DNA from 3 places in the Rhizobium sp. F40D2 genome. Region 3 is predicted to be linked to each of the others. Evidence: riboswitches for the same ligand, from Rfam matches in the RefSeq annotation. Region 3 holds a riboswitch; each other region holds the start of a gene.
What was found. A riboswitch is a leader RNA that binds a small molecule or an ion and turns the genes downstream of it on or off. The one in region 3 is predicted to bind cobalamin.

Region 1 (3,757 bases), 140 kb from region 3:
TTTGTCGAATTCGGGGCCGAGATCGGCCAGGTGTATCGAGAAGTCGCCGGCGGCGAGCTTTTCCAATTCATTTGCGAGCGCTGTCATGACCAGCCGCTGAGCGTTGCTGGCTTCTTCCGTCAAAGATGCGTTCCGCGCCCGTTCGGCGTCGAATGAGGCGCTCTGCTCGGCCGCGGCCTGCTCTCTTTCGACCTTGGCAATCGCCTCGTTCCGGAAAACTTCCAGGGCGCGTGCGAGGAAACCGATCTCGTCGCCATTTTCCCTATAGGTGACAGGAGAGGCGAGATCGCCTTTCTGCAACGCGCTGATCCGCTCGCTGAGAATTCGGAGGGGGCGGCCGACAAGGCTACGCATGGCGAGAAGGAAGGCGACAACGGCGATTGCGGTGATCAAGAACTGCGTCAGCAGCGAAATCAGCACCTTCTGCTTGACTTCGGCAGCGATTTTTTCGACCGACCAATTGGTGACGACGTAGCCGGTCGCCTTGCCCGATTTATCCAGCGGAAGCGGCGCGATGATCGTCACAACACCGGCAGATATTCCGCTGTCATCGATCGTCGTTTTCTCAGGTTTGGCGCTGAGGCTCTTTGCCAGATCGGCGGGTGCGGGCAAACCGCTGATGCCATCGCGCGTCCACGTATCGACGGCGGCAGGTTCGGCGTTGAAGGCGGCAAACTGCACAAGATCAAGCGAGGGGTCGTCGCGGTAGAGCGAATAGGCCTCGCGAACGGCGTTCGCCTTGCCCCATTTCACACCACCGGCGGCCAGGGACGCAAACTGCTCCGCATCTTTGGACCAGTTCGCCTTGGCGCCATCGATCAACGCCTTGGTTTCGTACATCCAGGTGTAGGTGGCAAAGGCTGAGATGCCGCAAAGGTTGACGGTCACGATAATCGCCGCGAGCTTGGCTGTCAGAGGCATCGTTTTCAAAAACTGGAACATTCCGTGGGGCCTGGAATTGCGGCTCAGTCAGATCTGTTCCGACCGGCGTATCAACACGGGCATCCACGCTGACGGTTGCATCACGAGCGCTCATGCCCATGTCCTGATAGCAACCCAAAACGCGCAGACGCAGTGTGTCTTTGATGTGTGAACAAATCATAAAGTGGAAGGGTAAGCCGGAGAGGACGCGTGTCATTTCGCCGCTGCGCCGGCCGGCAATTTGGGTTGATCAGCTGTTTTCTGCGATCGCCTCTTTGGGCTCGCCTTGGTGGCGCTTGCGGCGGCACGTCGTCAGTTTGGCGCCGGCATCGCGCGGCAGGCGCAGGAAGGTGATGCAGGCCAGCGCCGAAATCATTGAGACACTGAAGAAGGCGGTGTGAAAATCCGAGACTAGCAGCTTGCCGCCGTGGAAGCTGGTCGAAATTTCCAGGATACCACCGGCGATCGGCACGCCCATCGTCATGGAGATACGCTGGGCAATGGCGTTGATCGCGGTCGCCTGGCTGCTGGCAACATGGCCGAAGGCCATGGCGAATGGCTGTGGAATCATCTGTTCCATGAACAGGGCGACCGCAAGGGTCATGGGTGTCTGGCGGGGCGCGGGCAACCGGGCTGCAAAGAGAAAAATTGCGGCGCCACGGGCGTCGGTTGGGATCTGTTCGTTTCTACGGCAGCGATGCGCAGCTGTCCACGCGATCGATGTCACAGGCAGTTGAATGCGGCATGAGGCCGCTTGCCGCAGAGTCAGTTTGCTGAAATAGATGCGCCGTCAGGTGCCCGCTTTTCAAGCGGGAGAATCGGGAATCCGGTGCAAGACCGGAACGTGCCCAACGCTGTAAGGCTGACGTTCGCCGCTTCATCATGCCACTGGCTTTCGCCGGGAAGGCTGCGGCAGACGGATGACGCCGAGTCAGAAGACCGGCCTGGCAAGATAGACCCAACCCGCGCGGACGGCGGGCGGTTGCGTTGTTGGGGATTTGACGATGCGACCCTTTGATGAGGATGCCCTGTCAGTGGCGTCCGGTTTTTCCTTGGCCGAACGCGAGGCCGTTTATCATGCGATCATGACGCGGCGCGACGTTCGCAGCCAGTTCCTGCCTGAGCCCTTGCCCGACGACGTGGTGGAACGGCTGTTGACGGCCGCCCACCACGCACCCTCCGTCGGCTTCATGCAGCCGTGGAATTTCATTCTGGTGAAAAGTCCAACGGTGCGAGCGCGCATCCGGGATGCCTTTGCCAAGGCCAACGAGGAAGCGGCATTGATGTTTGAGGGCGAGCGGCGGCAGGCTTACCGCGCCCTCAAGCTCGAAGGCATCGTGGAGGCGCCGCTCGGCATCTGCGTGACCTGTGACCCCACCCGCAGCGGCAGCGTGGTGCTGGGGCGCACGCACAACCCGCGGATGGACAGCTATTCCACAGTCTGCGCCATTCAGAATCTCTGGCTGGCGGCCCGCGCCGAAGGGGTCGGCATTGGCTGGGTCAGCATCTTTCGCGAAGCCGACCTGAAGACCATTCTCGGCATACCCGAGCATATCGAGGTGGTTGCCTGGCTCTGCGCCGGTTTCGTCGAGCGGCTCTATGACCAGCCGGAACTCTCGGTCAAAGGCTGGCGGCAGCGGCTGCCGCTCGAGGAAACCGTCTTCCACGATGGCTGGGGAAGGAGCGAGAGGTAGCGATCACTGCTGCTGCGGCTGCGGGCCGGGTGCGGCAGGATTGGCAAGGTCGATCGAGCCCTGGTCGCCGGCGAGGAATTGGGGGCCGACCTGGCGGACCTTGTTCTGCGTGGGGTCGTAGGGACGATCCGGAACCGATGGCTGCGGCGCGGCGGCTGCCGCGCTATCCTTCACCGGCGGATTGGTGTGGATGGTGGTGATCGATCCCTGTTGCGGTGGCTGGCTTATCGCTTGATTGCCGCGCATCTCGTCGTAATAGGCGGTGAGATTGCAGGCGCAGGCGTTTTTCTCGCCGGGCGCGCGGCTTTTGTAGGCGAAGGCGTTCTTCATGGCGCTGTAGGGTGTGCCGGTTGCGACCGAGATCATGTTCGAGGCTTCCGTGCTCGTCACGTCGCGATAGAAAAGCTGGGTCTCGATGCCGGGGCACATCTTGGCGCAGGTCTGCGCATCGCGGCCGAAATCGACCGACGTGGCGTTCGAGCTGATCGGGAAGAAGCCGCCGTCGCAGCTGCGCACGCAGATGGTGCTGACCGGCGAGAGCATATCGGCCCGCGGCAGGCCGTAACGCGGATCAGCCTCCTGACCGCCGCCGAGCGGTATGAAGGTATCGGAGCGCATCGCCTGTTCCTCGACGCTTGGGGCGGGGTCGTTGGCGCTGCGTTCGGAGGGTGCGTAGAAATTCTCGCTGTTGCAGCCGTTGCGGTCGAGCGCGGCCATCAGTTCGCGGCGGGCATCATCGGCGCCGTTCCGGCCGGCAAGCTCGTTGCGCCGGTCCTGGAGATAGCCGATATTGTCGATCATCCTGGTTTCGGCCTGCGAGAGCTCGGTGCAATAATCGGCATTCTCGCCGCCGATCACCACCATGCTACCTGAGGTGCAGCCGTAACTGCGCAGGTCGTTGCGAACCTTGCGCAGCTCGAGGTTCTGCTCGGCCATGGCGCTGGCATATTGCCGGGCTTCCGGGCCGTTGCCATTGCCGATCGTTCGCGGCAGGTCGGCGAGACGGCCGCGCAGGTCCTCGCAGATGGCGCTGGTCTGCGCAGCGGCGGGCGCTGCGAAGGCGAGAAGGAGGGCAAGAGACAGGTTTCGGCGTTTCACGGCGTCGTCCCGGAATGAGCAAACGGTCGGTGGGGCGAATGCGA
Region 2 (3,757 bases), 170 kb from region 3:
AGGCGGCAGGCGGGCTGGCGAAGGCACGGTTGCAGGCGCGGGGGTGGCGCCAAGCGACTATTCTTGCGCTCGGCAATATACTTGTGAGATTGTACCGATATACATGCGATACTGCCGATGCAGGCAGCGCGGGGGCTTCGATGACATCCGTGAGGGTCAATGAGCTGATATCGGTGGCGGGGCAGCCCGATGCCGCCGGTTTTGCTGCTTTTGCGGCAGACGGTTTTGCCGGCGTCATCAATGCCCGGCCGGATGGCGAGGAGCCGGGGCAGCCGGGCGATGCGGCGGAAAAGGCTTCCGCCGCCGCCGCGGGGCTCGCCTACAGCTTCGTGCCGGTAAAAGGGGCCGAGATCACCGAGGCCGATATCCGCGCCTTCCAGAGGGCGATGATGCAAGCGAAGGGGCCGGTCGTCGCTCATTGCAAGAGTGGCACACGGGCGCTGACGCTCTATGCGCTCGGAGAGGTGCTCGACGGGCGGATGCAGCCTGGGGAAGTCGAGGCCTTCGGTCAAAACCTCGGCTTCGATCTTGCCGGCGCACGCCGCTGGCTGGAAAAGCGGGCAGGGCAGGCGGTTGTCGTGAAGGCCTTCTTCGAACCCCGCACCTGCAGTGTGCAATATGTCGTTTCGGACCCGGTAACGAAACGCTGCGCCATCATCGACCCGGTGCTCGATTTCGACGAGATGTCGGGTGCGACGGGAACGACCAATGCCGACGCCATCCTCGCGCATATCGACAGCGAAGGGCTAACGGTCGAGTGGATCCTCGACACGCATCCGCATGCCGATCATTTCTCCGCCGCCCACTACCTCAAAGGAAAGACCGGCGCGCCGACGGCGATCGGCGCCCATGTCACCGAGGTCCAGCTGCTCTGGAAGGAAATCTACAACTGGCCGGCACTCGAAACCGACGGCTCGCAATGGGACCGGCTGTTTGCCGAGGGCGACACTTTCGAGATCGGCGGGCTTAAAGCCCGTGTAATGTTCTCGCCCGGCCATACGCTTGCCTCGGTGACCTTTGTGATCGGCGACGCCGCCTTCGTGCACGACACCGTATTCACCCCGGATTCCGGCACGGCGCGCACGGATTTTCCCGGCGGCAGCGCCAGCGCCCTCTGGCACTCGATCCAGGCCATCCTGTCGCTGCCCGAGGAGACCCGGCTCTTTTCCGGCCACGACTATCAGCCTGGCGGTCGCCATCCCCGCTGGGAAAGCACGGTGACCGCCCAGAAGGGCGCCAATCCGCATATATCGGGCATCGACGAGGCCGGCTTTGTGGCGCTGCGCCAGGCGCGCGACCGTACGCTGCCGAAACCGAAGCTGATGCTGCACGCGCTACAGGTCAACATCCGCGGCGGGCGGCTGCCCGAGCCGGAGGAGAACGGCCGGCGCTATCTGAAGATTCCGTTGGATGCCTTGTAGCACGCAAGGCGCAACGTTGCGGCGCGTGCTTCGAGGCTTCGCCCTCCCGGGCTGCGCACCTCAGCATGAGGGAGGTTGGCGGATGCCGCGCCCACAACCATCCCTCAAACGATCTCCTCCACATCCGTCCTGCCAAAATCATTGCCCACATAGAGCAGCCGACTCGGTTACGGATACTCGCATGGCGCTCTCCTGCCCGGCCGGTGCGGCCTGGTTCTTCCGGCTAATTTAGACCAGTCATATAGAGACGCCACCGCGACTATTTTCCTTTGATATGGTTGAAGGGCGCCGGTATTGGCGACCTACCCAAATAGAATCCCCCGCAATAGTTGTTGACGCCGCGCGGGCCGGCGACGTAACTGGGTGTGACGGTTCCCTGAAGATGACTCCAAGGGGATTAATAGGGAACACGGTGAGGACGACCCAGAAGGGACCGAGACCGTGGCTGCCCCCGCAACTGTATGCGGATTGTCGATCATCTCAGGTGTGGTCAGCGACCGGCCATCTCTGAAGGGCTTATAGCTTCGCCACTGCGATATATTGCGGGAAGGCGGATGAAAGACGGATATCCGCAAGCCAGGAGACCTGCCGTCAATCACGATCCAATTAACCGGGCGGGGATGCCCGGACAAGGAACAGACATGATTGACCTTCTGAACCTCCGCCGATTTCCGGCATGCATCCGTCTCGATTGGACCTCCTGCGGCTAGCGCGCGTCAGCGTGCCTTTGGCCGCGCGTGCGGCATTGCCGTGCTTTTTCCTTCAATCGAGGTTTTCATGCGACAGATTCTCGCCACCATGACATTTGCATTCGGGCTGATCGGCCTTGCTGCACCGAGCCTTGCCGCCACCCAATATCCTTTGACCATCACCAATTGCGGTGAGCAGGTGACTTTCCAGAAAGCGCCGTCGAAGATCGTTTCGATCGGCCAGGGCATGACCGAAATTCTCTTCTCGCTCGGCCTTGCCGACAAGATCGCCGGCACGGCCGTCTGGGTCGGTCCCGTCCTGCCGCAATATGCCGAGGTCAACAGCAAGATAAAGCGTCTCGCCGACAATGATCCGAGCTTCGAATCCGTCGTCGGGCGGGAGCCCGACCTGGTGGCGGCCGAGTTCGAATGGCATGTCGGCGCGCAGGGCTCCGTCGGCAACCGGGAGCAGTTCCAGGATCTCGGGATCAATACCTATCTCGCGCCGGCCGATTGCGTCGCCAAGATCAACACCGATGGCGGCGACGGTGTGCGCAAGGAGCTGTTCACGATGGAGCTGATCTATCGTGAAATCGCTGAGCTCTCGGAGATCTTCGACGTGAAGGAGCGCGGCGATGCGCTGATTTCCGAGTTGAAAAAGCGCGAGGCGGATGCCGTCGCGTCGATATCAGCCGCGTCGGGCAAGAGCCTGCCTATCGTCTTCTGGTTCTCCAGCAAGGAAGTCAACGGCGACGCCTTCATCGCCGGCAAGAACAGCGCGCCTGCCTATATCCTGAAGGCGATCGACGCCAGGAATGTCGTCACGACCGAAGAGGAATGGCCGCTGGTCGGCTGGGAAACCATTGCCCAGGCGAACCCGGCCGTCATCGTGCTCGCCACCATGGACCGGCGCCGCTATGCCGCCGACGATCCGAAGGTCAAGATCGATTTTCTCGAGAACGATCCCGTGACCAAGGAGCTCGATGCCGTCAGGAACAAGCACTTCGTGATGATGGACGCGCAATCGATGAACCCGACGATCCGCACGATCGACGGCATCGAGACCTTGGCGAACGGCATCAAATCCTTCGGCCTGTCGCAGTGAAGGCAGTGTCGGTCAGGCAACAAGGATGGTGGGCGCTTGGCACGCTCACCATTTCAGCCATTTTCCTTCTCGGGCTGATGATCAGTCTCGCCGTTTCGATCGGCGAGATCGCGATCCCGCTGGCGACGACGGCGGAGGCAGTCTCCAACCGCCTGTTCGGAACGCAATTCGAGCTCAGCCGCATCCACCAGGGCATCGTCTGGGATTATCGTCTGAGCCGGGCGCTGGTTGCAGCCAGCGCCGGCGCGTCGCTCTCGCTCTGCGGCGCCGTCCTGCAGGCGCTGCTGCGCAATCCGCTGGCCGAGCCCTATGTGCTCGGCATCTCCGCCGGCGCCTCGACGGGAGCCGTCTGCGTGATGATCCTCGGCTTCGGCTACGGTGTTCTCGGCCTGTCCAGCGGCGCCTTCATCGGCGCGGTTGTTGCCTTTCTGCTGGTCGGCTTCCTTGCGACGGGTGCGGGGGGAACCGGCGAGCGCATCATCCTGTGCGGTGTTGCCGGTTCGCAGCTCTTCACTGCGCTGACCTCCTACATCGTGACGACA
Region 3 (3,757 bases):
CCAGAAGCAGATGCATGGGTTTACGCCAGCGCCTCGATCGCCGCCTTGACCGCGCCTTGATCCATCTCATGCAGACCGATGACGACGAGGCGCGTGCCGCGCTTTTCGCCAGGCGCCCAGGCGCGGTCGAAATAGTGGTCGATGCGGCTGCCGACGGCTTGGAGCTGCAGGCGCATCGGCTTGCCCGAAACATCGACGAAGCCCTTGAGGCGCAGCACGTCATGGGCTGATATGATGCTCTTCAGCGACTCGGCGAAGCCGGCGGGATCGGCGACCGGGCCGAGATCGACGACGAAGCTGTCGAATTCGTCATGATCGTGCGGCGTGCCGTCCTCATGCTCCAGCTCGTGGTGAGACTTGCGGTTGGCGATATCGTCCTCTGTGCCTATGCCGAGGCCGAGCAGGATGCCGGCCGGCACCGCGCCGTTTTTCGCCTCGATCATCGCCGGTTTGCGCTGGGTGCGGGCGGCGACCTCGTCGCGCACCCGGCCGAGACCGGCCACGTCGATCAGGTCGGTCTTGTTGAGCACAATGAGATCGGCGCAGGTGAGCTGATCCTCGAACAGTTCCTCGATCGGGCTCTCGTGATCGAGCGATTGATCCTCGCCGCGCGCCGCCTCGACGGCATCGTGGTCGTCGGCGAAACGTCCGGCGGCGACAGCCGCGCTGTCGACTACCGTGATGACGCCGTCGACGGTCACCTGGGTACGAATATCAGGCCAGTTGAAGGCCGCCACCAGCGGCTGTGGCAAAGCCAGGCCCGAGGTTTCGATGACGATATGGTCGGGCCGCTGCCCGCGTTCCAAGAGCTTCGTCATCGTCGGAATGAAATCGTCGGCAACCGTGCAGCAGATGCAGCCATTGGTGAGCTCGATGATATCGTCCTCGCTGCAGTTCTCCGCACCGCAGCCCTTCAGTACCTCGCCGTCGACACCGAGATCGCCGAATTCATTGATAATCAGCGCGATCTTTTTGCCGCCGGCATTGGTAAGCAGGTTGCGGATCATCGTCGTCTTGCCGGCGCCGAGGAAACCGGTGATGACGGTCGCAGGAATCTTATGTTGGCTCATGGATTTAACCCTTCATTTTCAGCGGCAGGCCTGCCGCGATGAAATAGACTTCGGCGGCCTTTGCCGCGATCATCTGGTGGAGCCGGCCGGCATGATCGCGAAAATCCCGCGCCATCCGATTGTCCGGCACGATGCCGAGGCCGACCTCGTTGGAAACGAAAACAAGGCGCGCCTTTGCCCGCGGCAAATAATCGGCGAGCGCCAAAAATTCCGCCGCCATATCGCGCTCCGCCATCATCAGATTGGTGACCCAGAGTGTGAGGCAGTCGATCAGCACGACCCGGCCCTCACCGTCGATGGCGGCGAGCTTGCCGACGAGATCGAACGGCTCCTCATGCGTCGTCCATGACGGGCCGCGATCAGCCCTGTGTTGGGCAATGCGGGCCTGCATCTCTTCGTCCCAGGCCCGGCCGGTCGCGAGATAGTGGCGATCAAGGCCGGTTGAAACGACAACGTTTTCGGCAAAGCGGGATTTACCGGAGCGTGCGCCGCCGAGGATGAAGACTGTAGTGATCGATAGAGCGGTCGTCATGCGCAAACGGCCCTTTGACGGGGTACTGCGCTCCACCCACCCTCATTCCTGTGCTCGTCACAGGAATCCAGCCACGGCGCGTCCGCGCCGTGAATGACTCTCATTCGGGAAGGTAGTCTCCCGCGCCCAAGGACTTGGGTGCACTGGATTCCTGTGACAAGCACAGGAATGAGGGTGGAGAGGAAAGTGCTCCCCTGCACCGCACGAGGCAGCGCCGAATTCAATCGTTCAGCCAAAACAACCTCCGTGCTGGCAGCGGGTCTCTTGCCCAGGGTTGGGCTTTTCGCCCGGCACGAGTGGCAGGTCTCCTGGCTCGCGGTTGTCGGCCGCGATCGGGGCGGACCGGAAACCGGTCGCCCCTGATCGTGCCAGCGAATCTGCCTCGCCTTCCCGGCTGCATTGGTGAAGAAGTGGACGATTCGTAGAAATGGAGGCGTCCGACCCCGGTTGATCACCATGCATGTCCAGTGGCTTTTCCGGCATGCCGCCCGTCCCGCCCGCCGACACGATTGCATGCGGGCAGGAAGGGCTCGATGCCGGATGGAAGACCCTGACCGCTCTACAGTCGCGGGGTCGGCTGTGATGAAGGCGCCCGGTGTGGGTCCGCCCCGTCACATTCCCTTTTCATCCGGAAGGCATAACGCCGATCCGGAACCATCCGTTATATCCGAGGATGGTCAGATGACCATCCGCGTGGGATGGTCTTGAGGCCATCCGTTGAGGGATGGTTAGGCAAGGTGAGGAGTGAAGTCAACCGGCCTTGACGGCCGGCCGCCGGCGGCAAGGCAGGCACGTTCATTGAAACACGACTTACTCCACCAGAAATATCGTCATTTATCAGAGGTTTACGTCATAAATATTTGACCCGCGCGCCGGCTTTTCGCCGCAATTACACTGCAAGCGGACTGCGCCATCGCCCTTGACCGGGCCTCTTCCTGCCTAGTTGTCTTGCCATGCTTATGAAATTGGATCGGCGCCGGTTCCGAGCGCTGCGTGTTTTCTTCGATCCGGGGCGGCTGCGCGCGCTGACCCGCCGCAGCGAAGTCGGCCTGTCTCTGGCGGGCGCTGTCGTCGGCATTGCCTCCGGTCTTGCCGTGACCGGCATGAGCTTCGTCTCGAATGAACTGCATCAGTTGGTCTTCGGCATCGCCGACAGCGAAAGACTGAGTTCGTCGGTGATCGGCGACAAGCTGCTGCTACTCACCGCCCCGGTCATCGGCGGCATCCTGCTCGGCCTGTTGCTCTTCATTTTGGCCAAACGCCGTAAGAAGCCGATGGTCGATCCGATCGAGGCCAATGCGCTGCATGGCGGCCGCCTGTCCTTGACCGACAGCATCATCGTCGCCGTGCAGAACCTGATCTCCAATGGTTTCGGCGCCTCCGTCGGCCTGGAGGCCGGCTACACCCAGCTTGCAGCGGGCCTCGCCTCGAAATTCGGCCTGAAGCTGCAGCTTCGCCGCGCGGATCTGCGCGTCCTCGTCGGCTGCGGCGCAGCCGGCGCCATCGCCGCCGCCTTCAACGCGCCGCTGACCGGCGCCTTCTATGCCTTCGAGCTGATCATCGGCACCTATACGATCGTCTCGCTGACCCCTGTGGTCGTCTCAGCCCTCGTTTCCACCCTGATCGCAAGGCTGCTCACCCATGGCGATTTCACTATCGACATCGGCAGCTTCGGCACAGTCGTGCCGGCCGATTATATCCCGGCGCTGCTGCTCGGCGCGGTCTCAGCCGGCGTCGGCATCCTGATCATGCAGGGCGTCGCCTTCGTCGAAGAACTGGCGCGGAAGAGCGCGATCGCCCCGCCCTTCCGGCCAGCGCTCGGCGGCATCGTCGTCGGGCTGCTGGCGATGATCTCGCCGCAGGTGCTTTCGGCTGGCCACGGCGCACTCCATCTGAACCTTTCCCGCGACGTGGCCGTCCCGGCGCTGATCGGCCTCTTCCTGTTGAAATCCTTGGCTTCGGCGATCTCGATCGGCTCGGGCTTCAGGGGCGGCCTGTTCTTCGCCTCGCTGTTCATGGGCGCCCTGCTCGGCAAGCTCTTTGCCTATTGCGGTCCCTATTTTGCCGATGCGACGCTGACGCCCGTCATTTATGCCGTGGTCGGCATGAGTTCGCTTGCCGTCGCCGTCATCGGCGGGCCGCTGACGATGACGTT

Region 1: another riboswitch for cobalamin. It lies ahead of bluB (5,6-dimethylbenzimidazole synthase); the one in region 3 lies ahead of cobU (bifunctional adenosylcobinamide kinase/adenosylcobinamide-phosphate guanylyltransferase).
Region 2: another riboswitch for cobalamin. It lies ahead of ACS4RS_RS15830 (ABC transporter substrate-binding protein); the one in region 3 lies ahead of cobU (bifunctional adenosylcobinamide kinase/adenosylcobinamide-phosphate guanylyltransferase).

Annotation. Positions count from the first base shown of each region.
Region 1 is NZ_CM131436.1:3,607,047-3,610,803, forward strand. Features, by position in the region: gene ACS4RS_RS17355 (methyl-accepting chemotaxis protein) at 1-942, opposite strand, end outside; partial or broken gene ACS4RS_RS17360 (MFS transporter) at 1,172-1,576, opposite strand; cobalamin riboswitch at 1,697-1,883, shown strand; gene bluB (5,6-dimethylbenzimidazole synthase) at 1,926-2,615, shown strand; gene ACS4RS_RS17370 (DUF2865 domain-containing protein) at 2,619-3,713, opposite strand.
Region 2 is NZ_CM131436.1:3,301,603-3,305,359, forward strand. Features, by position in the region: gene blh (bifunctional sulfur transferase/dioxygenase Blh) at 141-1,421, shown strand; cobalamin riboswitch at 1,774-2,028, shown strand; gene ACS4RS_RS15830 (ABC transporter substrate-binding protein) at 2,199-3,215, shown strand; gene ACS4RS_RS15835 (iron chelate uptake ABC transporter family permease subunit) at 3,212-3,757, shown strand, end outside.
Region 3 is NZ_CM131436.1:3,470,305-3,474,061, reverse strand. Features, by position in the region: gene cobN (cobaltochelatase subunit CobN) at 1-16, opposite strand, end outside; gene cobW (cobalamin biosynthesis protein CobW) at 21-1,070, opposite strand; gene cobU (bifunctional adenosylcobinamide kinase/adenosylcobinamide-phosphate guanylyltransferase) at 1,075-1,602, opposite strand; cobalamin riboswitch at 1,884-2,276, opposite strand; gene ACS4RS_RS16680 (chloride channel protein) at 2,556-3,757, shown strand, end outside.